Regions from separate parts of the Streptomyces sp. NPDC002513 genome, predicted to be linked through region 3. Evidence: riboswitches for the same ligand, from Rfam matches in the RefSeq annotation. Region 3 holds a riboswitch; each other region holds the start of a gene.

Region 1 (6,998 bases), on a different contig from region 3:
GCCCGCTCGGCGTGCGTGGACGCGAGGAGCCACTCGGTGATCTCACGGACGCGGTCCAGGGAGATGCGGGAGTGGTGGATCTTCTCGGAGTCGTACTCGGGGAGGTTCTGGGCGATCGCCGCGACGGTGGTCACCGAGCCCGCGAGGCCGACCAGCGTGTGCGCCTCGCGCAGCGGCACGGTCCGCTCCGCCTGGTCCAGCGCGGCCTCGACGTCGGACCGTATGGCGGCGATCTGCTCCTCGGTCGGCGGGTCGCTGACGACACCGTGGTGCACGAGGTGACGCTCCGTCATGCGCACGCAGCCGACGTCCACGGACCGGGCACCGCGCACCAGGTCGTCGCCGACGACGAACTCCGTGGAGCCGCCGCCGATGTCCACGACCAGAAAGGGCCTGGCGAGGTCCTCCCGGCCCGTCAGCTCCTTGGTCGCGCCCATGAAGGAGAACTCCGCCTCCTGGTCCCCGGAGATGACCTCGGGCTCGACGCCGAGGATGTCCAGGACCCCGCGGACGAACTCCTCCCGGTTCTCGGCGTCCCGGGTGGCGGACGTGGCGACGAAACGCAGCCGCTCGGCGCCGTACCCCTTGATGATCTCCGCGTACTCCCGACAGGCGGCGAACGTGCGCGCGAGCGCCTCCGGGGCGAGGCGCCCGGTCCGGTCCACGCCCTGCCCGAGCCGGACGATGGTCATCCGCCGGTCCAGCTCGACGAGTTCACCGGTGGCGGGGTCGGCGTCCGCCACCAGCAGCCGGATGGAGTTCGTACCGCAGTCGACGGCGGCGACGCGTGTCACTTGCCCTTCTCCTTCTCCCCGGACCCGTCTCCCGCGGGCCGCTTCTCTCCGGTCCGACTCTCCCCGGCCTGGCTCTCCCCGGAGGCGGGGAGATGAACGGGCTGGACGGCGAACCAGCCGGTGTCCGTCGTCTCCACCTCCCACTCGTCGTCGGGCGGCGGCCCCGCGGGCGTCACACACGACCCCTTGCGCCACCACTCCGGCAGCATCGCGAGCGCCTCGTCGCCGAGCGGGTTGACGCCCGGACCGGCGGCCAGCGAGTGCGCCACGAGCACATGCAGGCACTTCACCCGGTCCGGCATCCCGCCCGCGCTCGGGAAGCCCGCCAGGACCTCGATGGCGTCGCGGCGGGCGATGTAGTCCTCGTGCGCGGCGCGATAGGCGGCGGCCAGCTCCGGGTCGGCCGCCAGACGCTCCGTCATCTCCTTCATGACGCCGCCCGCCTCCAGCGTGCCGATCGCGGAGGCGGCGCGCGGGCACGTCAGGTAGTACGTCGTCGGGAAGGGGGTCCCGTCGGGGAGCCGCGGCGCCGTCTCCACGACGTCCGGCTGCCGGCACGGGCAGCGGTGCGCGATGGCGCGCAGCCCGCGCGGCGCGCGGCCGAGCTGCTGCTGGATGGCCTCGACATCCGCGTCCGTGGGCTCGGTGCGCGGGGTGGGCGGCGGGGGCGTTTCCATGCGGTACGAAGTCTCTCTTGTGTCGCTGTCGGGCTCCGGTGCGCCTCTGTCAGGCACGGTCGGGCTCTGTCGGCTCTGTCGGGTTCACTGCTCGGACGCGTCGGCCTTGTCCACCCCGTCCCAGACGCCCGTGTACCAGGGGCGCGCGAGGGCCGTCCGGTGCACGCGGGACTGCCTGGCCGGGTCCGGGTCGACCACGATGTACCCGGTCTCGCCCGGCATCACATAATGCAGCCGCTGCCGGATCTGCTGCTCCGCGTACGCGTCGTCCTGCCAGCGCGCCTTGAGGTCGCGCAGTTGCTCGACCCGGTTGCGGGCCTCCTGCCGCTGCCGCTCCAGATCGGCGATCTGGGCACGCTGGGAGACGTACTGCCGTATCGGGTACGCGAGCGCCACGATCAGCGAGCACAGCACGAGGGCGAGCAGGGCGGCCCGGCCGGTCAGCCGGGAACGGCGGGCCTGCCGTCTGGTCTGGGAGCGGTAGACCCGGGCCGCCGTCTGCTCTCCGAGCAGCCGCAGCCTGGTCGCGGTGGAGAACCGGTCACGGTCCTTCACGGCCATGTCTTCCGCCTCCCCTTCACACGTGCGTACGTCCCCGCACACGGTACGGGACCGCGTACGGGGACGTACGGACGACTGGCTAAGGCGTTGCCCTGCGTGCTCAGCCCTTGAAGCGCGGGAACGCGCTGCGGCCGGCGTACACCGCGGCGTCGTCGAGGATCTCCTCGATGCGCAGCAGCTGGTTGTACTTGGCGACGCGCTCGGAGCGGGCCGGGGCACCGGTCTTGATCTGGCCGCAGTTGGTGGCGACGGCCAGGTCGGCGATGGTGACGTCCTCGGTCTCGCCGGAGCGGTGGGACATCATGCACTTGAAGCCGTTGCGCTGGGCCAGCTCGACGGCGTCGAGGGTCTCGGTCAGCGAGCCGATCTGGTTGACCTTGACCAGCAGGGCGTTGGCCGCGCCCTCCTCGATACCGCGGGCGAGGCGCTCGGGGTTGGTGACGAACAGGTCGTCGCCGACCAGCTGGACCTTGTCACCGAGCTTGTCGGTGATGACCTTCCAGCCGGCCCAGTCGTCCTCGAACAGCGGGTCCTCGATGGAGACGAGGGGGTAGGCCGCGACCAGCTCCTCGTAGTACTTCGTCATCTCGGCGGCGGAGCGCTCCTCGCCCTCGAAGACGTACTTGCCCTCCTTGTAGAACTCGGAGGCAGCGACGTCGAGGGCGAGGGCGATCTGCGTGCCGGGGGCGTAGCCGGCTTCCTTGATGGCCTCGAGGATCAGGTCGAGGGCCTCACGGTTGGAGCCGAGGTTCGGGGCGAAGCCGCCCTCGTCGCCGAGGCCGGTGGACAGGCCCTTGCTCTTCAGCACCCTCTTGAGGGTGTGGTAGACCTCGGTGCCCCAGCGCAGCGCCTCGGAGAAGGACTCCGCGCCGATCGGGGCGATCATGAACTCCTGGATGTCCACGTTGGAGTCGGCGTGCGAGCCGCCGTTCAGGATGTTCATCATCGGCACCGGCAGCAGGTGCGCGTTCGGGCCGCCCAGGTAGCGGAAGAGCGGGAGGTCGCTGGCCTCGGAGGCGGCGTGGGCCACGGCGAGGGAGACGCCGAGGATGGCGTTGGCGCCGAGGGAGCCCTTGTTGTCGGTGGCGTCCAGGTCGAACATCGCCTGGTCGATCAGGCGCTGCTCGGTGGCGTCGTAGCCGACCAGCTCCGGGCCGATCTGCTCGATGACCGCGAGGACGGCCTTCTCGACACCCTTGCCCTGGTAGCGGTTGGGGTCGCCGTCACGGAGCTCGATGGCCTCGAAGGCGCCGGTGGAGGCGCCGGACGGAACGGCGGCACGACCCGTGCTGCCGTCGTCGAGGCCGACCTCGACCTCGACCGTGGGATTGCCTCGGGAGTCCAGGATTTCCCGGGCTACGACGACGTCGATGGACGGCACGAGCATCTCCTTCTTGGATGTGACACGGGAAGTGCGGGGCTGGTGTGCCCAGCGACTAGAGCCTAACCGCCCCGGGGCATCGGCCAGCCGACCGACCGTCCCGTGGAGAGGATGACGGTCCGCATTGTTCCACAACGGAACAAAGGCGAGGTGGCGAAGAGGGGACGCAAAAGCAAAGAGCCCCGCTCCGGTGCGTACGGGGGAAACGCACCGGAGCGGGGAGCCCGTGGGGACGGGGGCGGTCCTCAGGTGACGCCCGCCGCGAGGGCCGCGGCCAGGGGGACGCCGGGGGCCCGCCGCCGGGCGGCTGTCACTTCAGGTGCAGCTGCTGGCCCGGATAGATGAGGTCGGCGTCCTCGACGATGTCCTTGTTCAGCTGGAACAGCTTCTCCCAGCCGCCCTGGACGTGGTGCTTCTCGGCGATCGCGCTGAGAGTGTCGCCCTTGACCACCTTGTACTCGCCGTCGCCCTTCTTGACCTTCTCGCCGGTCGGGGTGGTGACGGTCTTCTGGGGAGCCGGGCGCTGCGCGGAACGGCTGGCCGCCTGCTGCTCGGTCGAGCGGGTGGTGGTGCTCTTCGGGGCGGCACTCTTCGGCGTGGCGCTCTTCGTGGAGGTGCCGGAGCCGGCGGAGCTGCCCGTGGCGGCCGGGGTGCCGTCGTAGGGAGTGCTGGACAGGCCCGTGCCGCAGACCGGCCAGGCGCCCTTGCCCTGACCCGCGAGGACCTTCTCGGCGACGGCGATCTGCTGGGACTTGGAGGCCAGGTCGGCGCGCGGGGCGTAGGCGGTGCCGCCGTAAGCGGCCCAGGTCGAGTTGGTGAACTGCAGGCCGCCGTAGAAGCCGTTGCCGGTGTTGATGGACCAGTTGCCGCCGGACTCGCACTGGGCGACGGCGTCCCACTGGGTGGCGGTGGCGGCGGAGGCGTTGCCGGCCGCCATCAGCGGGGCGGCGACGGCGGCGCCGGCGACACCGGCGAGCGCGAGGGCGCGGACGACCTTGGACGGACGGCGGTGCTTGTTCTTGCCGGAACACAGCATGATGGATCCCCTCACCGACGCCTGCGAGGTGAGCTGTCGGGTTCGGGCCGGTTGAGTTGCCCGGCCGCACACCTCCCCGGTGCGCGGCTCCACCCCAAGCCGCACCCGGTCAACTCCCGGGCGCGGCGCCTACCTTGGGTCCCCCGCTCCTGCCTACGGCGCTTGACGCGACGACTGTTCCCACACGGCCGCTGGCAGGATTCGGCGTTGCGACCGTCGGAGCCCGCTGTGGCGAGCGATCACGACCGTAAGCAGTCGTTGCGCCGAATTCCAAAGACGATCAGGGCTTATGAGACTCATATCTCACTCTCATCAAACCGGACATTCGACGCGAAGTGGGACGTGAAATGTCTTCGCCCAGGCGGCAGTTCAGGACCCGCCCCCGGACAACCCGACCGTGACCGCAAGGCTCTGACCGGGGAGGATGAGGTCGGGGTCGGCTCCGACCGTCTTCTTGTTCGCGTCGTACAGCGCGGTCCATCCGCCCTTGAGGTCAAGGGAGTCGGCGATAGCCGACAGATTGTCCCCGCGGTGGACGGTGTACGCGTCGTCGGCCGCCTCGCGTGCGGCGGCGGAGCCGCGCGAGGCATGACGGCCGGACGACCCGTCCGCACGGCCGCCCGCGTCACCCTCGTCGCCATTGCCGCCACGGTGGCGGCCCCCGGCCGAAGACGCCCCGCTCTGCCCGGCCTTGCCCGAATCGTCACTCTTCGTCGCGACCGAGAGCGGGTCGAGGGAATCCTGGGACCCGCTCGTGTCGCCGACGTCACCGCGCGAGTCATCGGTCGCCGTCGAGGACGGCGAGGACGGCGAGGACGAGGGAGAGGAGGGGGACGACGGCGATACGGAGGAGGAAGGCGACGAGGAGGACGACGACGTGGCCGAGTCCGACGCTCCGGACGAGTGCCGCGAAGGGGATGAGTCGGACGAGTGGGACGAGCCGGAAGAGTGGGATGAACCGGCCGAGCCGGATGAGCCGGACGGCTCGAAGTCCACCCCGGAGTCCGAGAAGAAGACGGAGTCGCTGCGGGAGGAGTGGTCGCCCACGCCCGTGTCGACGTCCGCGGCGGCCGAGTCCTTGCTGAGCCCGGAGGCCCGGCCGCAGGCTCCCCAGGCGGAGGCGCCCCGCTGGTCGAGGATCTTCTCGGCGACGGCGATCTGCTGGGAGCGGCTCGCCTGGTCGGGACGGGGGGCGTAGTCGAGACCGCCGTACCGGTCCCAGTCCTTCTGGGTCAACTGAAGTCCGCCGTACCGGCCGTTGCCGTGGTCGGCGCTCCAGGAGCCGCCGCTCTCACACTCCGCGACCTGGTCCCAGGTCGTACCGCTGGCCGCGCTCGCACCGGTGGCACCGAGGAGCGGGATCGCGATCGCTGAGCCGGTGACCCCTGCCGCGACAATGAGAGCCGGAGCCTGGCGGGGGCGACGGTGCCGACCGTTCCCGGAGATCATGCGGTTGCCTTTCGCGCGACAGCGGTGACCAACGCGGCGGCTGTGGCATACCGCCGCGTTGCTGCGTGAAGGTATCCGCAGTCGAACGCTTGTCACAAGTTAATGCAGCGTAGATCACGTGAACATCACGGAATTGAGAAAGTGTCACCCTTCCGCGGCCGTCGGCGTGTCCGCCACCTCACTCCGCGGCACCGCCGGTACGGCGATGACCTCACTTCGGAACCGGCGTGAACTCCACCGGAAGCGTGCGCAATCCCCGCATGATGAGCCCGCCACGCCAGCGCACATCGGCTGAATCCACCGCGAGTCGCAGGTCGGGGAGACGGGTGAGGAGCGTGGCGAGCGCGGTCTGTCCCTCCAGCCGGGCGAGGGGGGCGCCGAGGCAGTAGTGGATGCCGTGCCCATAGCCGAGATGCTGGTTGTCACGGCGGGAGAGGTCCAGGACGTCGGGGCCGGCGAACCGCTCCGGATCCCGGTCCGCGGCGGCGAGCACCACGAGGACGGGGTCGCCGGCGGCGATGTCCTGCCCGCCGATGGTGACCGGCCGGGTCGCGAACCGCCAGGTGGCCAGCTCGACCGGGCCGTCGTAGCGCAGGAGTTCCTCGACACCGGTCTCCAGGAGGTCCCTCTCGCCACGGGTGAGCGAGGTCTGGAGGCGGGCCCGCTGCCCGGGGTGGGTCAGGAGGGCGTACGTCCCGTTGCCGATGAGGTTGACGGTGGTCTCGAACCCGGCGAAGAGCAGGATGAAGGCCATGGCGGCGGCCTCGTTCTCGGTGAGGTGCTCGCCGTGGTCGAAGGCGCGGATGAGCCCGGAGATGAGGTCCTCGCCGGGGCCGGGCGTCTCGGACAGTGCCTCGCGCTTGCGGTGGATGAGGTCGGCGAGATAGCCGCGCATCTTCTTCACGGACCGCGCGACCCCGCCCCGGGGACCTCCCCCGTGCCGGATCATCATGCCCGCCCAGTCCCGGAAGTCGTCCTGGTCCTCGCGGGGGACGCCGAGCATGTCGCAGATCGCGTAGATGGGGAGCGGGAAGGCGAACTCGTGGATGAGATCGGCGGACCCGCGGTCCGCGAACCGGTCGATGAGCTGATCGGCCAGC
Region 2 (6,998 bases), on a different contig from region 3:
GAGCTTCGACAACACACGGTGGCTGGAGTTCTACCAGCGGCAGATCGAGACGGCCTCGCCCTTCCCGGTGGAGTTCCCGACGGTGGACCGCCGTCCCGAGGGTCAGCGGCCGGTCCCGTCCGACTTCCCCGACCCGTCCCTGCCGAGCCACGGCCCGACGGTGACCCTGAGCGGTTACTCACCGTCCGACCGGCGGCTGGTCTTCACCCCGGCCCACCACTGACCCACAGCCGGCCTGACGTCACGCCCCGAGGACCCCCATGACGCACCACTCGCTCCTGCGCCAGATCACCGACTACGCCCATCGTGCCAACCCGTATCCGCTGTACACGGAACTCCGCAAGACCCCGGTGCTGCAGGAGGAGGACGGCGGCCCGTACCTCGTCAGCTCCTACTGGGACATCCTCGGCCTGCTCCACGACCCGAGGATCAGCTCCGACGCCGCCCACCTCGCCGCCGCGGGCACCGACGACATGGGCGGGATGCCGGTGACGGGGCTGCCCCCGAGCTTCATCCGGCAGGACCCTCCGGAACACGACCGGCTGCGCCGGATCGCCAACCGCCCTTTCGGCCCCCCGCACAGCCCCCACAGGATCGAGTCGATGCGCGGCGAACTCGCCGGGACCGTCTCCGATCTGATCGACGGCTTCGGAGAGGCACGGCAGATCGATCTGGTCGACCAGTTCGCGTATCCCTTCCCGGTGACCGTGATCTGCCGGCTGCTCGGCGTGCCGCGCGAGGACGAACCGCGCTTCCGCACCTGGATCGACCCGATCGTCGCGAGCCTCGACCCGGACACCGGCAGGGACGATGCCGAGCGCGGGCGCGCGGCGCAGGAAGCACGGATGCACCTGGGCATGTACCTCGCCGAGCTGGTCGAGCAGCGGAGCAAGGAACCCACCGGGGACATGCTGTCCGAGCTGGTCACGAGCCACGGCCCGGACGGCCCCATGACGACGATGGAGGTGCTCAGCACCGCGGTGCTGCTGTTGATCGCGGGACACGAGACGACCGTCAACCTGATCACCAACGGGATGCTCACCCTGCTGCGCCACCCGGAGTACCTCGACAGGCTCCGCGACGGCCCCGAGCCGGCCGTCACCATCGTGGAGGAACTGCTGCGCTACGAGCCACCGGTGCAGTTCGTGCCGCAGCGGACCTGCATCGCGGACATCGAGGTACACGGGACCACCATCCCGAAGGGATCGAGGATCTGGCTGATGCTGGCCGCGGGCAACCGGGACCCCGAACGCTTCGCGGACCCCGACCGGTTCGACCCCGACCGCGAGGACATCCAGCACCTGGGCTTCGGCAGCGGCATCCACAGCTGTTTCGGCGCGCCGCTGGCGCGGCTGGAGGCGCAGATCGCCCTGTCCGCACTGGCCCGCCGTCTGGAGGGCCCTCGCCTGGTGGAAGACCCTCCCCCGTATCGGAAGAACGCGGTGCTGCGCGGCCCGCGCCATCTGCGGATCAGCTTCGACGGTCTGCGCCCTTGAACGAACGGCCGGTCCCGGCCCGGACCGCACCGCGGCGTCCCCTCGGCTTCGGCGGTCTGACCCCGGCACACCGCGGCGCCCCGGCCGCCCGGAGAGGGCGGGACGCCGCGAAGGAGTCGCCCACGGCTGTGATGCCCGCGGCCGGCGGCGGATCACGGCCTCCACCCGGTGGCCACGTGGCCGACGGCGAGGCAGGGTGTAGGCATGGGTTACCGGCAAGGGGGCACCGCCGGGCTGCGCGACTCGTGGCAGTCGAGTCATGCCCTGCTGCTGTTTCCCATCGCGCTGATCATCGTGATCGCGGTGGTGGACATCCACTCTCCCGATTCCATCCACCTGGGACCCGCGCTCGTGATCGCGCCCGCACTCACGCCCTCCTTCGCCGGCCCCCGGCTGACCGGCCTCGTCGGGGCGCTGGCGGTGACCACGCAGGTCGTCATCGCCGTGCTGCACGGCGGGCTGAGCACCACCAACCACATCGTGCAGATCCTCACCCTGTTCCTGCTGTCGGTGATGATCGTGGTCTACTGCGCCGTCCGCGACCGGCACCGTCGCCAGCTGGCCCAGGTCCGGTCGGTGGCCGAGGCCGCACAACACGTCCTGCTGTGGCCGCTGCCGGAAAACATCGGCCCCCTGAAGGTGGCCTGTCTGTACCTTGCGGCCGAGGACGAGGCGCAGATCGGCGGCGACCTGTACGCCGCCACCCGGGCCGACAGCAGGGTGCGCGTCATGATCGGCGACGTACGCGGCAAGGGCCTCTCGGCCATCGGCGAGGCCGCCCTGCTGCTCGGCGCCTTCCGCGAGGCGGGCCACCGGCAGACGTCCCTACGGGATCTGGCCGCCACGCTGGAGCAGAGCGTCACCCGCTATCTGGCCGACTTCGAGCCGCCCGAGGAAGCGGGCGAACGCTTCGCGACCGCCCTGCTGATGGAGATCCCCGACGGGGACCCGATCACCCGCATGACCAGTTGCGGGCATCCGCCGCCGCTCCTGCTGAGCCCCGGTCACGTGGTCACCGTCCCGAGCGTGCACCCCGCGCCCCCGATGGGGATCGGTTCGGCACACGCGGCGGACTACCACCTGGACGTGTTCTCCTTCGAGCCCGGAGACACCCTCCTGCTCTACACCGACGGCGTCATCGAGGCGCGGGACGCCGCCGGCCGTTTCTATCCGCTCGCGGACCGCGTGGCCCAGTGGACCGAGGAGAGTCCCGAGGCGCTGCTGCACCGCATCCGGCGTGACCTGCTCGCCCACACCGGCGGGCACCTCGGCGACGACGCCGCGCTCATCGCCCTCCACCGGACCCCGACCGTCCACCACGGCCGTCCGCACCCGCGGATCATTCACGCCGACGGCTTCCGTCACCGGCCCCAGAACCAGCCGCAGGACAGGTGATCCACGATTCCTGCCGACGGAAGGGAATCTGCCGCACCCACGGCCTTCTCCGCCTGCCGCAGGGCGGTCCGTCGCGCCCTCAGGTGCCCGAGGGGGTGGAGCTGCCCGGAGGGGTGGGCGGCGGGGGAGTCCCGGGGGCGTGGCCCGCCAGGACCAGCTCCTTCGCCCTGCGGAACTCGTCGTCCGTGATGTCGCCGCGGGCGCGGATCTCGGAGAGCTTGGCGAGCTGGTCGACGCTGCTGGCAGGCCCCTGGCGGCCTGCCGTCTCGCGGATGTAGTCGTCGAGGGCCCGTTGCTGCGCCCGGACCTGGGACATCTCCCGGCGGCCCATCTCCTTGCCACGGGCGATGACGTACACGAAGACGCCGAGGAAGGGCAGCACGATGCAGAAGACCAGCCAGCCGGTCTTGGCCCAGCCGCCCAGGGAGTCGTCGCGGAAGATGTCGAGGACGACCCGGAAGAGCAGGACGAACCACATGACCCACAGGAAGAACCACAGCAGTGTCCAGAAGGCGCTCAGCAGTGGGTAGTCGTACGCGAGGTACGTCTGCGTGACCATTTCTCCTCCTCCGTTCCGGGCGTGCGCCCCGACAGCGGCCCCGTGCCGCCTTCAGCGTGCCCACGGCATCCGGCGGCCTGCCTCACCCGGGACGGGTGAGCGGGCGCGGTCACCGTCACTCCGGCAGTCGGCGCATTTCCAGGACGTGCAGTCCGAGCGACTGGAAGCGGGCCAGCAGCTCGTACACGTGTGCCTCGTCGAGGACGGGGCCGAACAGGACGGTCTGGCCGGACATCGTCACGTGGTCCAGCTCCGGGAAGGCCTGGGCCAGCGTGTCCGACAGCTGCCCGTCGACGCGGATCTCGTAGCGCATGAGCTGCTCTCTCGCAGATGGCCTGGGGCGCGAAGTGCGCCGCTTCCCGTGATCGTCCGCCCCGGCGCGTGCCCGCGCCTCACCTGGGACAGGTGAACCGTCCCGGGGCATGGCCCGCTGCCGCACCGGTCCCGCCCCGCGGGGCCGGGACGGGTCGGCTCCGCGCCGTCGGCCCCTCGGAACGGTCTTGACCGTCAGCCCTTCGGAACGGCTCTGGCCGTCAGTCCTTCAGTGCGATCTTGAACACGATGATCAGCAGACCGATCACCAGGTTGATCGCGGCGAAGGCCACCACAAGGCGCCAGGAGGCGCCGGCGTGGCGTGCGGCGGCGGCCGACCAGCCCATCTGCCCGGCCACGGCGACGGCGAGCGACAGCCAGATCCCGCCCCGCACGTCCAGGCCCAGCAGCGGGCTGACGGCGACCGCGGCGGCCGGCGGGACGGCGGCCTTGACGATCGGCCACTCGTCACGGCACACATGCAGCACGGTCCGGCGGTCCAGGCCCGGCTGTGCCAGGTGGGCGCCGAACAGCTGGGCGTGCACATGCGCGATCCAGAACACCACGCCGGTGCCCAACAGCAGCAGTACCAGTTCCGTCCGCGGCAACGGGCCGTGGGCGCCGGCGCCGACCACCACCGAGGCGGCGAGCAGGGAGCCGTAGACACCGCCGGTGTAGTCGGCACGCGCCCGGCGCTCGGCGACACGCGCCCGGGCGACGGAGTCGTCCGCCTTGGACCTGCGTCGCATGGGGGATGACCTTCCTGAGCGCTCCACCTCATCCTGCCGAAGCATCGGACTCATCATGCCGAAACACCTGAAGAACGGAATATCAGACACGCGAGGCGAGAGCGCGCGAGGCAAGCCCTACGGGAACGCCCGGACGAACATCACACAGAGGTACCGGACATTCAGCGCTTCAACCTTCACACCAGGCACACAAGTTGGCTAGGTTGACGAACAGGCTACGCAACTCCCTCCGGCGAACATCGCCGGGTTGCACGGCCTCCGCCTCATCCGGTTCGCCTTGACCACGACCGGAACCGGGGACCCGACCGACCACGGGGTGAATCGGCCCGACTGCCCGACAGGGCAGGGGCCGTAGGGCACACCTTCCGGATCCGTCCGCCCGAACCCGACAACTCACCCGGTAGGCGGAGCACGGAAGGAGTACGCCCCATGGCGCCGGAGCGAACCCCGGGCCCCGGAGACTTCGGCCTCCCCGGCATGCGCAGGTTCACCGAGGACGACGGGCCGAGCCACGACGAGGTCCGGCAGCGGATCCAGAGCCTGTACGACCGGGCGGAGACCGACAGCGGGACCTTCAACGCGACGCGCGCGGCAGCGACGGGGGCACAGAGGCGTGCCACCCCGGTGCTCGGCACGGAGCGCCGGGGCGCCGATCCCGTCCTCGACGACGTGACCCGGCAGTGGTTCGAGGCGGCGCGTCTGAGGCTGGGGCCGACCGTTCCGGCCGCACTGCCGCCCGACAGGATGCCGGACCGTCCGGACGCGGCCCGGCCCTCGGGCCCGGCGAGTCGTCCGGGGAGCGACCTCGTCCTCCGCGAGCCGGACACGGCCGGCCGGCCCGTCCGCGAACTCACCGCCGGGCCGGCCGCGCGTCCCGCGGCGGAGCTGACCGCCGGTCCCGTGGCCGCGCTGCCGGCGGCCCCGGAGAAGAGGCCGGAGACTTCCCGGGACCTGCCCTCGACGGTCACCATGCCCGGTCCGGCCACCCCGAGGACCGCCAAGGAGCGCAACCGGCACAAGCTCGCCGCGGCCCGTGACCTGCTGGCCCGGCACACCGCACGGCGCGGTACGCCGCCCCTGGCGATCGGGTCCCGGCCGGCGACGGACGCGTGGCGCACGGCGGAGGAGCAGGCCGGCCGCGCGGTAGAGGGGACCTGGCCGTGGCAGCAGCCCCCTGCCCCCGGCAGCGGCATCCCGGCCGCCTCGGCCGGCGCGGGCCCCTCCGCCGCGGCCCCCCTCGCCACGGAACCGCTGACGGACCTTCAACCGCTCACCACGACCGAACCGTTCCACGGCGCCGAGACCGTTCCCGGCACCGGGCTCCCCCTCGGCATCGGCGGGACACAGGAGCCGGGGTACGACACCAAGTCCGCGAAGGCGGTCGCCTTCGCCCGCGCGCAGATCGGCAGGCCGTGCCTCTGGGGCGCGGCCGGACCCGACTCGTACGACGCCGCCGGTCTCACACAGGCCGCCTGGAAGGCGGCCGGGGTGACCCTCCCGCGTGCGGCCCGCGATCAGTCAGCGGTCGGCCCGGCGATCCCGCTCACCGACCTCCGGCCCGGCGATCTCGTGTTCTTCAACCCGGACGCCGGCCATGTCGGCCTCTGCACCGGAAACGGCATGATGATCCACGCACCGGGCCCGGGCGCCTTCATCCGCGAGGAGGCGGTCCGCTACGCCGGTGAGGCGGCGATCCACAGCGTGACGCGGCCCGCGTGACCCACCCGTGTGCGCGGCACTGCTCACGTTCTCCCCCGGTCCTCGGCCCTCGGCCGGCCGTTCGTCGATCACCGGTGACGGAGAGTGCTCGAAGCAACGCCTCGGCGGCTCGTCCGCACCGTCTCACCTGCGCGTTCGGACAGCTCACGCGGCCATCGTGGGCGTTGCGGCAGACGGCTTCGCGGAGGAGCGTAGGGGATGTGAAAAGCCTGGGTGTCACACGGACTCACCGGAAGGGGGACCAGCGCGGCTGGTTGCGCGGCGCGCCGCCCCCTTGGTGGGTGAAGGTGCTGCCCGTGGTCCTGCTGATGATCGTGGCCGTCGTCAGCCTGACCGCGCCCTCGCCGCTGGACATCGGATTCCTCCTGGGAGCCATCCCGCCCCTGGCCGTCCTGTCCTACGGACCCTCAGCCACTGCGCTGCTCGGCGTCCTCGTCATCGGAGTGCAGCACACCCGCGCCTTCCACCTGGACCGGCCGGGCAACGCGGATCTGCTCACCATCATCTTCGTCGCCCTGCTGAGCGTGTTCGTGTCGTATGTGCGCAGCCATCGCGACGCCCAGCTGAACGTCGAGCGCACGGTCGCCGAGGCGGCTCAGAACGCACTGGTCCCCCCGCTGCCGGAGCGGGTGGGACAGGTCCACTGCACGGGTCTGTACCGGGCTGCCCAGCGCGGGACGCTCATAGGCGGCGACTTCTTCGACGTGCGCGAGGGCCCCACCGGGGTACGCGTGGTCATGGGCGATGTGCAGGGACACGGGCTGTCGG
Region 3 (6,998 bases):
GCCGCGTTCCGCTGGCTGGACAGGGTGGAACCCGGACCCTGGCGGAACATGATCTTCGCCTTCGCCTGGGGGGCATGCGCGGCCGCGCTCATCGCGATCGTCGCGAACAGCTTCGCGACCAGATGGATAGCGACCGCGACCGCCGACCCGCGCGGCGCCAACACGCTCGGCGCGACCCTCATAGCGCCGATCGTCGAGGAGTCCGCGAAAGCGGCGGCCGTGCTGCTGGTCTTCCTCTTCCGCAGACGGGACTTCACCGGGATCGTGGACGGGGTGGTGATAGCGGGAGTCACCGCGACCGGCTTCGCCTTCACCGAGAACATCCTCTATCTGGGCACGGCCTTCGGCACGGACCAGCTCAGCGGCGGGCGGGGTCTCGCGTCCGTGACGGCCGCGACCTTCTTCGTCCGTGTGGTGATGTCGCCCTTCGCGCATCCGCTGTTCACCGTGCTCACGGGTATCGGTTTCGGTATCGCGGCGCAGTCGGCCGAGCGCCGGCGGGCACGCCGCGTCCTGGTGCCGCTGGGCGGGCTGCTGCTCGCCATGGGCATGCACTCGATGTGGAACGGATCCTCGTCGTTCGGCGAGTTCGGGTTCTTCGCGGTGTACGCCTCCTTCATGGCGCCCGCGTTCGCGCTGCTGACCTGGCTGGTGATCTGGACACGGCAGCGGGAGCTGAGAACGGTGCGGGAGGAACTGCCGGCGTACGCGGCCACCGGGTGGCTGGGACCGGCGGAACCGTTCGTCCTCGGCTCCATGCGTGCGCGGCGGCTTGCCCGGCAGTACGCACGGCAGCACTCCGGGAAGGCTGCGGCACGCTCGGTCGCGGAGTACGAGGCCTACGCGACGTCGCTGGCGTTCCTGCGGCACCGGGGGCGCCGTGGCCGGGCGGGAGCCGACTTCGTCGTACGGGAGAGGGCGTTGCTCACCGCGCTGTGGGCACGGCGCGCGGTGGCACGGCCGGCGCTGGCGCACGCGGCGCGCACGACGGCGCCTGTGCCGGTCTGGCCGGGCTACGGGTACGGACACGGGTACGTCCCGTGGTACCCGGCGCCGCAGCACGGGCCGACGGCGCCGAATCCCGCGTACAACCCCTATCGGTCGTAGGGTCCCCGTAATAGCCCGTGCTGTCCGTAGGAGCTGAGGACTGTCCCCGGCGCGGGGGCAGCCCTCACCGGATACCGCTCACGCCGACGCCTCCGTCAGCCTGGCGAGGTCCTCGTCCGTCAGGGTCAGGTCCGCCACCGCCAGCAGTGCGGGCAGCTGTTCCACCGTGCGGGCGGAGGCGATCGGGGCCGCGACCGTCGGCTGGGCCGCGAGCCAGGCCAAGGCCACCGTCGGGATCTGAGCGCCCCGTGCCTGCGCGACCTCGTCGAGGACCCCGAGCACGCGTCGGCCGCGCTCGGTCTCCAGGTACTTGCCCGCGCCCTGCGCCCGCGCCGAGTCCACGGTCGTGCCCGGCCGGTACTTGCCGGTCAGGAAGCCGGACGCGAGGGCATAGTAGGGAACGGCTGCCAGGCCCGCGCCGGCGGCGACGTCCTGCAGCGGACCCTCGTAGGTGTCGCGCGAGACCAGGTTGTAGTGCGGCTGCAGCGCCACGTACCGGGCCAGGTTCTCGCGGTCCGAGAAGTCGAGGGACGCCTGCAGGCGCTCGGCGGAGATGTTGGAGGCGCCGATGGCGCGCACCTTGCCCGCCTTCACCAGGTCGTCGAGCGCGCCGATGATCTCCTCGACCGGCACGTCCGGCTGGTCGAAGTGCGTGTAGTAGAGGTCGATGTAATCGGTGCCCAGACGGCGCAGGGACGCGTCGGCCGCGGCCTTGATGGTGGCGGCCCTGAGCCCCTGGTACTCGGGGTGCTGGCTGACCTTGGTCGCGATGATCACGTCGGAGCGGTTGCCGCGCGCCGCGACCCACTTGCCGATGACGGTCTCGGACTCGCCGCCCTTGTTGCCGGGGGCCCACGCCGAGTAGGAGTCGGCCGTGTCGACGAAGTTGCCGCCGGCCGCCGCGTAGGCGTCGAGCACGGCGAAGGACTGCGCCTCGTCGGCGGTCCAGCCGAAGACGTTGCCGCCGAGGGAGAGGGGGAAGACCTCGAGGTCCGAGGAGCCGAGCTTGCGAAGGGAAGTCATGCTTCAGTTCAGCACTCGCTCTGGAGGCCCTTATTCCGCCTGGAGGCCGTTCGGGGTGGTTCCGCCGGAGGCCGTTCCCTGCGGTTCCGCCTGGTGGCCGCTCCACGCACGTGCGCCCGAAGGCCGCTCCACGCGGTTTTGCCCGGAAGCCGTCCCGCCCGGTTCCGTCCGCCGGGCGTTCCCCGCACTTGACCGGCAGCCCTGGCGTCGGGGGGTTGTCGCCAGGACCGCCGGGGTTCAGGAGGGGACGCGCGCCGGGGCGGAGGACGGGGACGCGGGCATCAGGGGTTGACGCCCTTGCTCTGCAGCCACGCCATCGGGTCGATCGCGCTGCCGCCGTTCGGGTGGACCTCCAGGTGCAGGTGCGGCCCCGTGACGTTGCCGGTCGCGCCCACGCGGCCGATGACGTCGCCGGTGGACACCTTCTGGCCGGCGGTGACGCTGATCGAGGACTGGTGGCAGAACCACAGCTCGGTGCCGTCGTCGAGGGTGAGGACCGTGCGGTAGCCGTACGAACCCGCCCAGCCCGCCTCGGTGATGGTGCCGCTGTGGATGGCCTTGATGAGCGTGCCCGTGGGGGCGGCGAAGTCGAGGCCGGTGTGGTAGCCGGAGGACCACATGGCGCCGGCGTCACCGAAGCGCGAGGTCAGGGTGTACGACGAGGTGGGCAGCGCGAACTGCTTGGCCAGTTCCGCCAGCCGGGCGGCCTCGGCCTTCTTCTTGGCCTCCTCCTCCGCCGCCTTCTTCTCGGCGGCGGCCTTGGCCCTGGCGGCGTCCCGAGCCTCGGCCGCCGCGGCGGCGGCCTTCTTGGCGGCGGCGTCCTCGGCGGCCTGTGCGGCCGCCTCCGCGACCCGGTCCTGCTGGGACTCGGCCTGCTGGATGATCCGGGCGCGCAACGCCTCGCCCGCGTCCTTGGTGCCCGCGGCGGCGTCTGCGGTGTTCACGCCGGCGGCGCTCAGGGTGGTGGTGGAGCCCTTGGGGGCGCTGGTGTCCTCGCTGATCAGCGCCTTGGCCGAGTCGGTGACCGAGGAGAGGTCGGGGAGGGATATGGACACCGGCGGCTTGCCGGTCTGCGCGGTGGCCATGCCGCCCGCGCCGACCGCGGCGATCACGCCGACGCCCAGAACGGTGGAGCTGCGGGCGAGTCCGCCGCGCTGCTTGGTGACACGATGCCGACCGCGGACGGCCCGGACGGAATCCTCGGTGGGATTCCACTCCTCCCAGGGGCCCTCGTCGGTGCGGGACGCGAAGTCGATCGTCTGCGTACCGCCAGGGGCGGACGAGGTGTTCTCGGCGGGCCGGTTGGACGCCACGTGGGCGCACTCCTTTCCTTCCGTTTCGCCTACCGGGTTAGCTGACGGGTTCGGAGCAGGAAGGTCTCCTACGCGCGTATACCGGCCGTTGTGACACGGCGGTATCTGCTCGATTCACCCCAAGGTGGTGGTTCCCCGGTTCCCTTGCGGGATTCGGCACGTGCGCACGGAGCCGCCTCTGCTGACGGCTGGGACGACCGCGCTGCGTTATCGAACGTTAATAGACGCGGGGCCCGGATTCCAAGCCGTTCCGACAGATCATTAACGCTGCTGGCCAGGACTTTCACGACAGGAACGGCAAAAATCGGGCGAGTTGGCCGCACCTCACCCGCCCCCTTCGTTATGACGGTGTGTCAGTTGTTATGCGGAGGGGCGCCATCCGTTCACCCATCGTGACAAGGCCCGGGCGTTCGACGGTGCTTGGCTCCTCGACGGGTTCAGGAGGGTTCGGACCGGCGTACGGCCAGCAGTGCCATGTCGTCCGTCGCCTGCCCGCCCGTGTGGCGGGCGACATCCTCCGTGACGGCGGCCAGCACGGCGCCGGGGGTGGGGAGGACCCGGCCGGCGAGGCGGCGGACCGGGTCGTAGAACTCACCGCGCGCGTTCCGGGCCTCCGAGACGCCGTCCGTGAAGAAGAGAAGCGTCGAACCGGGCGGGAAGTCCCACTCCTCCGCACGGTCGGGCCTCAGGGCGAGGTCGCCCATGCCGAGCGGCAGCGCCGGCTCGCGGGCCTCCAGTTCGCGCAGGGTGCCGTCCGGGAGCAGGAGCAGGGGGGCGGGGTGGCCCCGGCTGACGATACGGACGACGCCTTTCCCGTCCGGGACCTCCGCGTCCTCGTGCGGGATCTCGGCGAGGACCGCGGTGGTGAACTCCTCGTGGGCGTCGGGGTCGTCCCGGCGGATGCCCTCACGCGACAGCGCCCGCTCCAGGCGCTGGGCGACGGCCTCCAGCGTGGGCTCCTGCTCGGCGGCTTCCCGGAAGGCACCGAGCACGACGGCGACCGCGGCCACGGCACCCATCCCCTTGCCCCGCACGTCCCCGACCACGAGCCGTACGCCGTGCGGGGAGTCCTGGACGGCGTACAGGTCACCGCCGATGGAGGCGTCGGCCTGCGCCGCCTCGTACCGGGCGGCGATCTGGAGCCCCCCGATCCGCGCGGGGGGCTCGGGCAGCACGGCGCGCTGCGCGGCCTCGGCGATCCGGCGGGCGGAGGCGAGGCGCGCGTCGTTGCGGCGTACGAGCACATTGATCAGGACGGCGGGAACGGCGGCGGCAGCGGTGGTGACCGCCTCGGTGGCCGCGCCGGACAGCCCCGGTGCGCCGAGTCCGAGGTGCACGGCCGGGACGGCGGCGAGGGCTGCGGCGCCGGTGAAGACGGTGCCGCGCAGCGAGTGCAGGGGCGCGGCGACGAGCGGGGCGGCGGTGAAGAGGGAGACGGCCGGGAAGGCGGACGGGGCGAGCCGGCCGCAGCAGACGCCGAGGCCGATGAGCAGCGCGGGCAGGGCCCGCAGAAACGCCCGCGCGTACGCACTCCGCCGGCTCTCCGCCGGGCCCGGCTCCGGGGGCCGGACCTGACCGGACCCGGTGCGCGGCAAGCGGGCACCCTCGGACTTGGTGTCCGGCGGCCCGGCATCCCCGGGCCCGGTGCCCGGCGGTCCGACGTTCCCGGACCCGGTATCCGCCCCCCTCGCGGCGTCGGACCCGGTACCCGGCGACCGGACGCCCCCGGGTCGTTCGTGGGACCGCTCGCAGGGCCGGTCGCCGCCGTCCTCCGGGAGAGGAGTGACGGCCGGGCCGCCGACGGTCCGGTCGTACGGGACACCGGTTCGGTCGTACAGGCCACCGGTCCCTTCGTACGGAGTTCCGGGCTCTGGCCCGCCGTCCTGCTCGTCGCACGGCGCCTCGATCCGCCACGCGCCTCCTTGCTGCACCACCCGTCCAGGCTTATCGCAGGACGGGCGGGGGGCGACCGCTGTGGGCCGACCGGCGTACACACCGTGCGGGCGGGGAGGGGAGAGGCCCGCGGGCGGGAAGAGGAGAAGCGGGTGAAGAACACGGAACACACCGAGGGCCGGAACCCTTTCGGATTCCGGCCCTCGGCCTTCAGTAGCGGGGACAGGATTTGAACCTGCGACCTCTGGGTTATGAGCCCAGCGAGCTACCGAGCTGCTCCACCCCGCGTCGATGAATCCAGTGTACGCCATGCGCGGGACATGAGGCACACACGTTGAGGTCCACGGTGTAGGTTCCGGGTCCGCGTGAGCCGTGTCGGTCGATCTCCAGCAGTCGGCTGGCAATCTTCCGGGGCGCGTTAGCAGCACCTGCGGTCGGTGGCGATCAGTCCCGGGAACTTCTCGATCATCCGGCCTCTTGGTCCTGGGCGGCTTCCTGCGGTCAGCTCATGGTCACCAAGCGTACAAGCGTCAGGGTTGACAGTCAGGAGTCTGCGACGGCTTCGATCCGGTACGAGGGCGACTCGGTCTGCAGCGTCGAGTTCGGGCAGCTCCGCCGGGGCAGTTTCCACGGGTCCGTGCCGTGGCGGCGGGGCAGGGCGGCGAAGGGGCACAAGCATCATCCCGGGGAGTACGCGTCGGCTGCGACGCGTGGGCTGACGCTGCAGCCGGCACGGCCGCTGCGATCGGCACCACCCTCGCGATCTTGGCCTCGGACGCCGCTACGACCACCGGGCAGGCCGTGTTCGAGTGGCTCATACGAACCGACCAGGCCCACCGTCGGAACGTCTCTGCCCCCAATCTGTCCATCGATCAGCGCCTCCTTTTCGGCGACACTCACGCATCAGCTCCATGCCCTGGAAAGGGCCGCAGGCGTTCAGCTGATCGAACAGACCAGCCCCCTCGCAGCCACCTCCCGCGGGCACCGCTCCCATCCACGAAGCAGAGCACCTGCTCAGCCTCCTGCGAAGTGCAATCCTCCGTCACCTGACCGGCGGCTCGACCTACGACTGGGGTGGTCGCAAGGCGCCGGCGATGACGGTGGTCACCATCTTGTAGACGTCAGCGATTTGCGGCGGGGCGCTTGTCCGGTCGGCGAACAGCAGGTGCCCGGCCCCGACAAGGGTGGGGGCAAGTGTGTCGATGTCGGCGTCACCGGCCAGGCGTCCCAGCTCCCGTTCGGCGGCGAGGTAGGCGGCGATCATGGCGGTGGCTTGCATGGCCAGTGGGATGCCGGTCAGACCGGCCTCGCGCAGCCGGGCGCGGAGGCCGTCGCGGAAGGTGATGAGCGCGACAATTGCCACTGTGACCGGACCGAACAGGTCCTGCAGCGCGTCGGTGAGGTTGTCCACCACGCTCCCGGTGCCGGCGGCCGCGCGCAGAGTCGTGGTTCGGTCCTCGATGCCGCGGACGCGGTCGAGGACCAGTTCGGCCAGGAAGGCGTCGAAGTCGGTGAAGTGCCGGTGCAGTACGCCCTTGGCACAGTTCGCCTCCTCAGTGACCGCCCGGCTGGTCAACGCGTCGGGCCCGTCCCGGCGCAGGACTCGCTCGGCGGCTTCGAACAACTGGCCGCGCACGTTGTGGATGTGCACCCCTGACGGCA
Region 4 (6,998 bases), on a different contig from region 3:
CCTCCGCGTTCACACCCGTGCCCTTCACCCCGACCACCATGCCCAGGCCGAACTGGTCGTGCGTGACGCGGTCGCCGACCGCCAGGGAGACCACCGGCCTCTCCGTCGCACCGCCCCGGCGTGTGGCGAACCCGGACGCTCCCGCGGCCGAGGACCGCGACCGGGCCGAGGACAGTGACGAGGACAGGGAGGCCGCCACGCCCGAGACGGGACCCGTGGAAGCGGGTGCGGAGGAGGCACCCGTCCGCTTCCAGTCCACGTGCTGGTCCGGGATCTCCTCCAGGAAGCGCGAGGGCGGGTTGTACGAGGGCTGGCCCCAGGCACTGCGCAGGGCGGACCGGGTGAGGTAGAGCCGCTCTCGCGCGCGGGTGATGCCCACGTACGCCAGGCGCCGCTCCTCCTCGAGTTCCTTGGTCTGGCCGAGCGCCCGCATATGCGGGAAGACGCCGTCCTCCATGCCGGTCAGGAAGACCACCGGGAACTCCAGGCCCTTCGCGGTGTGGAGGGTCATCAGCGTGATGACGCCGCCGCCCTCCTCGTCGTCGGGGATCTGGTCGGAGTCGGCGACCAGGGCGACCTGCTCCAGGAAGTCGGCCAGTGTGCCCCCCGGGCCGGCGGCCCCCGCCGCGTCCTCGCCGCGCTCCTGCTCGAACTCCAGGGCCACGGCGGCGAGTTCCTGGAGGTTCTCGATGCGGGTCTCGTCCTGGGGGTCGGTCGAGGCCTGGAGTTCGGCCAGATAGCCGGTGCGTTCCAGGATGGCTTCCACGACCGTGGCCGGGCCCGCGCCCGACTCCACGATCGTCCGCAGGTCCTCCATCAGCGCGTTGAACCGCTTGACCGCGTTCGTCGAGCGGGCCGCCATGCCGTACGCCTCGTCCACGCGGCGCAGTGCCTGCGAGAAGCTGATCTTCTCCCGCTGGGACAGGGCGTCGATCATCGCCTCGGCGCGTTCACCGATGCCCCGCTTCGGCACGTTCAGGATGCGCCGCAGCGGAACGGAGTCCTCCGGGTTCGCCAGCACCCGGAGGTAGGCCAGGACGTCCCGGACCTCCTTGCGCTCGTAGAAGCGGACGCCGCCGACGACCTTGTAGGGCAGGCCGACGCGGATGAAGACCTCTTCGAAGACACGGGACTGGGCGTTGGTGCGGTAGAAGACGGCGACATCGCCCGGCTTTGCCTCGCCCCGGTCGGTGAGGCGGTCTATCTCGTCGGCGACGAACTGCGCCTCGTCGTGCTCCGTGTCGGCGACATAGCCGGTGATCCGCGCGCCCGAGCCCGCGTTGGTCCACAGGTTCTTGGGGCGGCGCGACTCATTGCGCTCGATGACCGCGTTGGCGGCGCTCAGGATCGTCTGCGTGGAGCGGTAGTTCTGCTCCAGGAGGATCGTGGTGGCGTCCGGGTAGTCCTCCTCGAACTGGAGGATGTTGCGGATGGTGGCACCGCGGAAGGCGTAGATCGACTGGTCGGCGTCACCCACGACGCACAGCTCGGCGGGCTGGAGGCCGTCCTCGCCGGACGGCGCGTCCACAGGGTGTTCGACCGTGCCGACCAGCTCGCGGACCAGGGCGTACTGGGCGTGGTTCGTGTCCTGGTACTCGTCGACGAGGACGTGGCGGAAGCGGCGGCGGTAGTGCTCGGCGACGTCCGGAAAAGCACGCAGCAGATTGACCGTCGTCATGATCAGGTCGTCGAAGTCGAGTGCGTTCGCCTCGCGGAGCCTCGACTGGTAGAGCGCGTACGCCTGGGCAAGGGTCTTCTCGAACCCTCCCGCGGTCGCCTGGGCGGCGAAGTCCTCCTCGTCGATCAGCTCGTTCTTCAGGTTGGAGATCTTGGCGCTGAACGACTTGGGCGGGAATTGCTTGGGATCGAGGTCCAGGTCCCGGCAGACGAGCGCCATCAGACGCTTGCTGTCGGCGGCGTCGTAGATCGAGAAGGAGGACGTGAAGCCGAGCTTCTTGCTCTCGCGGCGCAGGATGCGGACGCACGCGCTGTGGAAGGTCATCACCCACATCGCGTTCGCGCGCGGGCCGACGAGCTGCTCGACCCGCTCCTTCATCTCGCCCGCCGCCTTGTTGGTGAAGGTGATCGCGAGGATCTGCCCGGGATGCACACCCCGCTCGGCCAGCAGATAGGCGATGCGGTGCGTGAGCACACGGGTCTTGCCGGAGCCGGCACCGGCCACGATGAGCAGGGGGGAGCCGGCGTGCACGACCGCCGCGCGCTGGTTCTCGTTCAGCCCCTCGAGCAGCGCCCGGGGGTCGATGGCCGGGCGGGGCGCGCCGTCGCGGTAGTAGGCGTCCCGGTCCGGCGGCAGGTCGAAGCGCCCGCCGAACAGATCGTCCGGAACCGGCTCCGGAGCATGATCGTCCTCGGGCGGCGGGGGTTCCTCCTCAGGGGCCGGGGTGGCCTGGAGGTCCGCCAGGAAGCTGTCGTCAAAGAGGCTGCTCATCGCTCTCCGAGTCTAGGGCGCTCCACCGACAACCGGCCGCCGTCCCGAAAACTCCGTGCCATGGACCGGACTCGCACAACACGGGTCACCGTCCGGACCCGCCCGTTCACGGTGCGCGCCCGATGCGGGGCCCCGCGGCCGAGGTCACGGAAATGTATCGGACATATCTCGCATCAACCTTCACAAGAACCACAGGAGTTGGCTAGCGTGCCGGGCGGGCCGCACGACCCCCACCGGCGAAGGTCGCCGGGCCGCGCGGCCTCCGCCGAGTCCGGTGCCCCGTGCGGCCGGAGCCGGGGACCCACCCGACCTGGGGTGAATCGGCCGAGCGTCCTGGGGGACACGGCCGTAGGGCACACCTTCCGAACCACCCGCCCGAACCCGACAGCTAACCCGGTAGGCGGAATACGGAAGGAGACGCCTCTCATGGCGCCGCACCGCAAGTCCCGCACCTCGGGCCCACGCATCGCGGGCATGCGGACCCCCGCCCTCGCGACGGCCGCCCTGACCTCCGTGGCACTGCTCTCGCAGACGGCCCACGCCGCGCCCGCCGCCGACGGCAGGCCCAGCGTCGAGGAGGTCGCGAAGAAGGTCGACGACCTCTACCGCCAGGCGGAGTCGGCCACCGAGAAGTACGACGCGGCCAAGGAGAGATCGACCGAGCAGCGCAAGAACGTCGACTCCCTCCTCGACGACGTGGCCCAGCGCACGCAGAAGCTCAACGACGCGCGCGAGGAGCTGGGTTCGTTCGCCGCCGCGCAGTACCGGACCGGGGCCGCGGCCCCCGACACGGCCACCCTCCTGCTGGCCGACAACCCCCAGGACTACTTCGACCAGACGCAGCTGATGAGCCGGCTCACCAGCCGTCAGAAGGAAGCGGTCGACCAGTACGTCACCGAACAAGCCGCGACGATGAGGAAGCGCCAGGAGGCCACCGACAGCCTCCGGACGCTCACCGAGTCGCAGACGACGCTCCGGACGGCCAAGTCGGACGTCCAGAGGAAGCTCACCGCGGCACGGGAGCTGCTGTCCGAGCTGACCGCGCAGGAGAAGGCGCGGCTCGCCGCGCTCGAGAAGCAGAAGCAGGAGGAGGCCCAGCGCCAGGCGGAGGCGCTGGCCCGTCGGCAGGCGGCACAGCAGAAGGCGGCACAGGAGAAGGCAGCACAGCAGCCGTCGCCGACCACCACGGCCGGCTCCTCGGGGTCCACCGCAGCGGACTCCTCGTACGCGACGCAGGCCGCGAAGGCCCTCGCCTACGCCCGCGCGCAGATCGGCAAGCCGTATGTGTGGGGCGCGACGGGCCCCGGGTCGTACGACTGCTCGGGCCTGACCCAGGCCGCGTGGAAGGCCGCCGGAGTCACGCTGCCGCGCACCACGTACGCCCAGGTGAACGTCGGCACCACGGTGTCGCTCTCCGACGCCCAGCCGGGTGACCTGATCTTCTTCTACGACGACATCAGCCACGTCGGCCTCTACATCGGCGACGGCATGATGATCCACGCCCCGAAGCCGGGCGCCTACGTTCGCGAGGAGTCGGTCTACTACGGCGGTGCGTCGATCATCCACAGCGTGGTGCGGCCGGCCTGAGTCCGACGACTCCGGTTCCGGCGGGCCGGGACAAGGCTCCGGCGGGCCCCAGGGGTGTGGCCGTTTCCCGGCCACACGGGTCCCGTGCGGCACGCCCCGGAATTTCGGGCGGTACGCGCGCGTGGCTGTCCGCGGGCTCCACGCGCGCGTGGGGTTGTTTTCGGGCTCCACGCGCGCGTGCCCCGTACGCAAGCCGTGCGCGCGTCCCTAGCATCGGGCGCATGTCTGGCACCTCCGCGCTCCACACCTGGTGGGCGCAGCGTCCGCCCGTCACCGGGGCCGCCGTGTTGGCGACCGGCGTCCTGTCGGTCGGGTTGCACCAGACCGGGCACGAGCTGGTCTCCCGTATCGCCCTGGCCCTGGCGGGCGCCGCCTGGCTGGGACTGGCCGCCGCCATCGCCCTACGGCCGCTGTGGGGACGCGCGAGGTGGCCGGCCGGCTCCCCGGCCGCGCTCGCGGTGGTCCCGGCCACCGCCGTGCTGGGCACCCGGGTGTCGTTCCTGGACCGGCAGCAGCTCGCCGAGGCGCTCCTCGCGCTGGCCTTCGTGCTGTGGGCGGCTCTGGTCCTCCTGGTCGTACGGAACTGGGAGCGCGGTATGTCCGGGGCGGTGTTCCTCGGCTGCCTGGCCACGGAGGGAATCGCGGTGCTCGGGGCGGTGCTGGCCGCGGCCGTGCGAGTGGCCTGGCTCGCCCATCTGGCGCTGGTGTTCTTCTGGTTCGGTCTGGCGTTCTACCTGATCGGGCTGTGGTGCTTCGACCGGCGGCAGGTGACGGCCGGCGCGGGCGACCAGTGGGTGGCGGGCGGTGCGCTCGCCCTCGCCGCGGTGGCCGGGGCATGGCTGGTCCACGCCGCCCAGGTGGGCCTCTACCTCTGGAACATCGACGACACCGGTGTCCTGCGGAGCGTCACCATCGCCCTCCTCGCCCTCGCCTTCGCCTGGTACTGCGTACTGGCGGCGGCCGAGCTGGGCCGGCCGCGCACGGGCTACGACGTACGGAGGTGGTCGACCGTCTTCCCGATGGGGATGACGGCGGTGGCGGCGCTGTCCGTCGCCGACGGCCTCAGAGCGCCATGGCTGCGCGGCCCCGGCCAGGTGCTGCTGTGGATCGCGGTGGCGGTCTGGTGCGCGGTCCTCGTCGGGGCCGTCGGGTCCGGGGCGGTCAGCCTCAGGTCCACAGCACGGCGATGAAGACGTTCACCATGGTCAGCGCCCCGACCAGGGCGAAGAGGGGCTTCTCGACCTGCTCCTCGTCGCGCTTCACGTAGACCAGGCCGAGGATCACGATCAGCAGGGCCAGCTTGATGCCGATCTTGATCGTGTTGATGGTGTGATGTTCCGCCTGGTTGAGGCCGACCAGCGCCACACCCGTGACCAGCATGGTCAGCGCGCCGTGCAGCATCGCGGGCACGAAGCGGGCCGTGCCCCGGCCCATCGCCTTCATCTGGGTGAGGAAGCCGCCGAGGAGCGCGGCGATGCCGACGATGTGCAGGCCGACGAAGAGATGGATGAGTACGTCCATGAAGCCGGAGCCTAACGAGGGACGCGGAGGGCTCTGACACCGGGCCACGAGGCGGGACGGCGACGACGGCGGCGGAGACGGACCCGCGCCCGGCCTGCGGGGCATCGTGCCAAGACGCCGCAAGGGGCACAGAGCCACCTCCCGGGGCGCCCTGTGGAGCGCCCCCGCATCAATGCGCCCTATAGCACCCCGTCGTCTCCCGGTGTTCCGGAACCGCCGCAACGGTCATCGCACAGCGTGAAGTCGGCAGCCTCGGAACGGGATCACGGTCACATACGGTCACCGTCAGTCCGGTCGAGCCACTTCCGTACATCGCGTCACGAGCCGGTCACGATCAGGCCTAACGTCCTCCACCAGGTGACCGGCTCCCACCGCCGCCCGCGCCGGGGCGGCCGCCGGACACCACCGCCAAGAAGGTCCGGCGGCGTCCTGCTCCCCTGTGCGGGCCGCCGCCGGACGCGTGACCACGCCCGTCGCCCCGGCGGTCGCAGGAAAGGACGTGACGGACAGGTGGCAGCGCACCGCAAGCCCAGACAGCGTTCGCTCGGCGGGACCGCGGTCCGCACCGCCGTCACGATCGCCCTCGCGGGAGCTGCGTCCGCGACCGGCTTCGACGGGACCGGGCACGCCGAGCCACCGCTCTCCCCGGCCCAGGTCAAGGCCGAGGTCGACAGGCTGTACCGGGAGGCGGAGGTCGCGACCGAGAAGTACGACGGGGCGAAGGAGCAGGCGGACCGGGCCGCGCGACGGGTCGACGCGCTGCGGGACGAGGCCGCTCGCCGCACGGACCGGCTGGACTCGGCGCGCGCGGCGCTGGGTTCCGCCGCGGCGGCGCAGTACCGCGGGGGCGGTATCGACCCCGCGGTACAGCTCCTGCTCTCCTCGGATCCGGGACGCTACCTCGACAACGCCGCGTTCGCCGAGCGGGTCGACGGCCGACAGGCGGCGGCCGTGGCACGCGTGCGCGCGCAGGTGCGGGAGATCGAGCGGCTGCGCGGAGCCGCGCGTGGGGAACTGGCCTCGCTGACCGCGCGGCAGGCGGAGCTTCGGCGGCAGAAGCGGACGGTCACCGAGAAACTGAGCGAGGCGCGGCGGCTGCTGTCCCGGCTGACGGAGAGTCAGCGCGCGCGGCTCGGGGCGGGCACGGGGCCCGCGTCCCGGTCGGCGGGGCGCGGCCTCCTCGGGGCGGTGTCCGCGTCGCAGGCCACCGCGGAGGCACCCGACGCACGGGCGGCGGCCGCGGTGTCGTTCGCATACGGCAAGCTCGGCAGTCCCTATGTCTGGGGCGCCACCGGCCCCGACGCCTTCGATTGCTCGGGACTGGTGCAGGCCGCGTACCACGCGGCGGGTATCTCACTGCCCCGGACGACGTACGCCCAGATCGGCGCGGGCCACCGCATCCCGCGCTCCGCGCTGCTGCCCGGCGACCTCGTGTTCTTCT

Evidence for each region. A riboswitch is a leader RNA that binds a small molecule or an ion and turns the genes downstream of it on or off. The one in region 3 is predicted to bind cyclic di-AMP.
Region 1: another riboswitch for cyclic di-AMP. It lies ahead of ACWD5Q_RS06445 (transglycosylase family protein); the one in region 3 lies ahead of ACWD5Q_RS32280 (M23 family metallopeptidase).
Region 2: another riboswitch for cyclic di-AMP. It lies ahead of ACWD5Q_RS06045 (NlpC/P60 family protein); the one in region 3 lies ahead of ACWD5Q_RS32280 (M23 family metallopeptidase).
Region 4: another riboswitch for cyclic di-AMP. It lies ahead of ACWD5Q_RS07445 (NlpC/P60 family protein); the one in region 3 lies ahead of ACWD5Q_RS32280 (M23 family metallopeptidase).

The regions. Positions count from the first base shown of each region.
Region 1 is NZ_JBSFXK010000006.1:78,739-85,736, reverse strand. Features, by position in the region: gene ACWD5Q_RS06465 (Ppx/GppA phosphatase family protein) at 1-794, opposite strand, end outside; gene ACWD5Q_RS06460 (DUF501 domain-containing protein) at 791-1,471, opposite strand; gene ACWD5Q_RS06455 (FtsB family cell division protein) at 1,556-2,032, opposite strand; gene eno (phosphopyruvate hydratase) at 2,133-3,419, opposite strand; gene ACWD5Q_RS06445 (transglycosylase family protein) at 3,724-4,449, opposite strand; cyclic di-AMP (ydaO/yuaA leader) riboswitch at 4,453-4,620, opposite strand; gene ACWD5Q_RS06440 (transglycosylase family protein) at 4,819-5,898, opposite strand; gene ACWD5Q_RS06435 (cytochrome P450 family protein) at 6,110-6,998, opposite strand, start outside.
Region 2 is NZ_JBSFXK010000005.1:183,083-190,080, reverse strand. Features, by position in the region: gene ACWD5Q_RS06075 (NAD(P)/FAD-dependent oxidoreductase) at 1-223, shown strand, start outside; gene ACWD5Q_RS06070 (cytochrome P450) at 261-1,496, shown strand; gene ACWD5Q_RS06065 (PP2C family protein-serine/threonine phosphatase) at 1,701-2,891, shown strand; gene ACWD5Q_RS06060 (SHOCT domain-containing protein) at 2,971-3,450, opposite strand; gene ACWD5Q_RS06055 (hypothetical protein) at 3,566-3,763, opposite strand; gene ACWD5Q_RS06050 (hypothetical protein) at 3,984-4,511, opposite strand; cyclic di-AMP (ydaO/yuaA leader) riboswitch at 4,775-4,934, shown strand; gene ACWD5Q_RS06045 (NlpC/P60 family protein) at 4,941-6,230, shown strand; gene ACWD5Q_RS06040 (PP2C family protein-serine/threonine phosphatase) at 6,512-6,998, shown strand, end outside.
Region 3 is NZ_JBSFXK010000081.1:4,817-11,814, reverse strand. Features, by position in the region: gene ACWD5Q_RS32290 (PrsW family intramembrane metalloprotease) at 1-1,107, shown strand, start outside; gene ACWD5Q_RS32285 (aldo/keto reductase) at 1,186-2,130, opposite strand; gene ACWD5Q_RS32280 (M23 family metallopeptidase) at 2,412-3,443, opposite strand; cyclic di-AMP (ydaO/yuaA leader) riboswitch at 3,455-3,612, opposite strand; gene ACWD5Q_RS32275 (PP2C family protein-serine/threonine phosphatase) at 3,881-5,038, opposite strand; tRNA gene ACWD5Q_RS32270 (tRNA-Met) at 5,551-5,624, opposite strand; gene ACWD5Q_RS32265 (TetR/AcrR family transcriptional regulator) at 6,400-6,998, opposite strand, start outside.
Region 4 is NZ_JBSFXK010000007.1:92,807-99,804, forward strand. Features, by position in the region: gene pcrA (DNA helicase PcrA) at 1-2,449, opposite strand, end outside; cyclic di-AMP (ydaO/yuaA leader) riboswitch at 2,703-2,867, shown strand; gene ACWD5Q_RS07445 (NlpC/P60 family protein) at 2,876-4,036, shown strand; gene ACWD5Q_RS07450 (SLAC1 family transporter) at 4,258-5,226, shown strand; gene ACWD5Q_RS07455 (hypothetical protein) at 5,204-5,557, opposite strand; gene ACWD5Q_RS07460 (NlpC/P60 family protein) at 6,068-6,998, shown strand, end outside.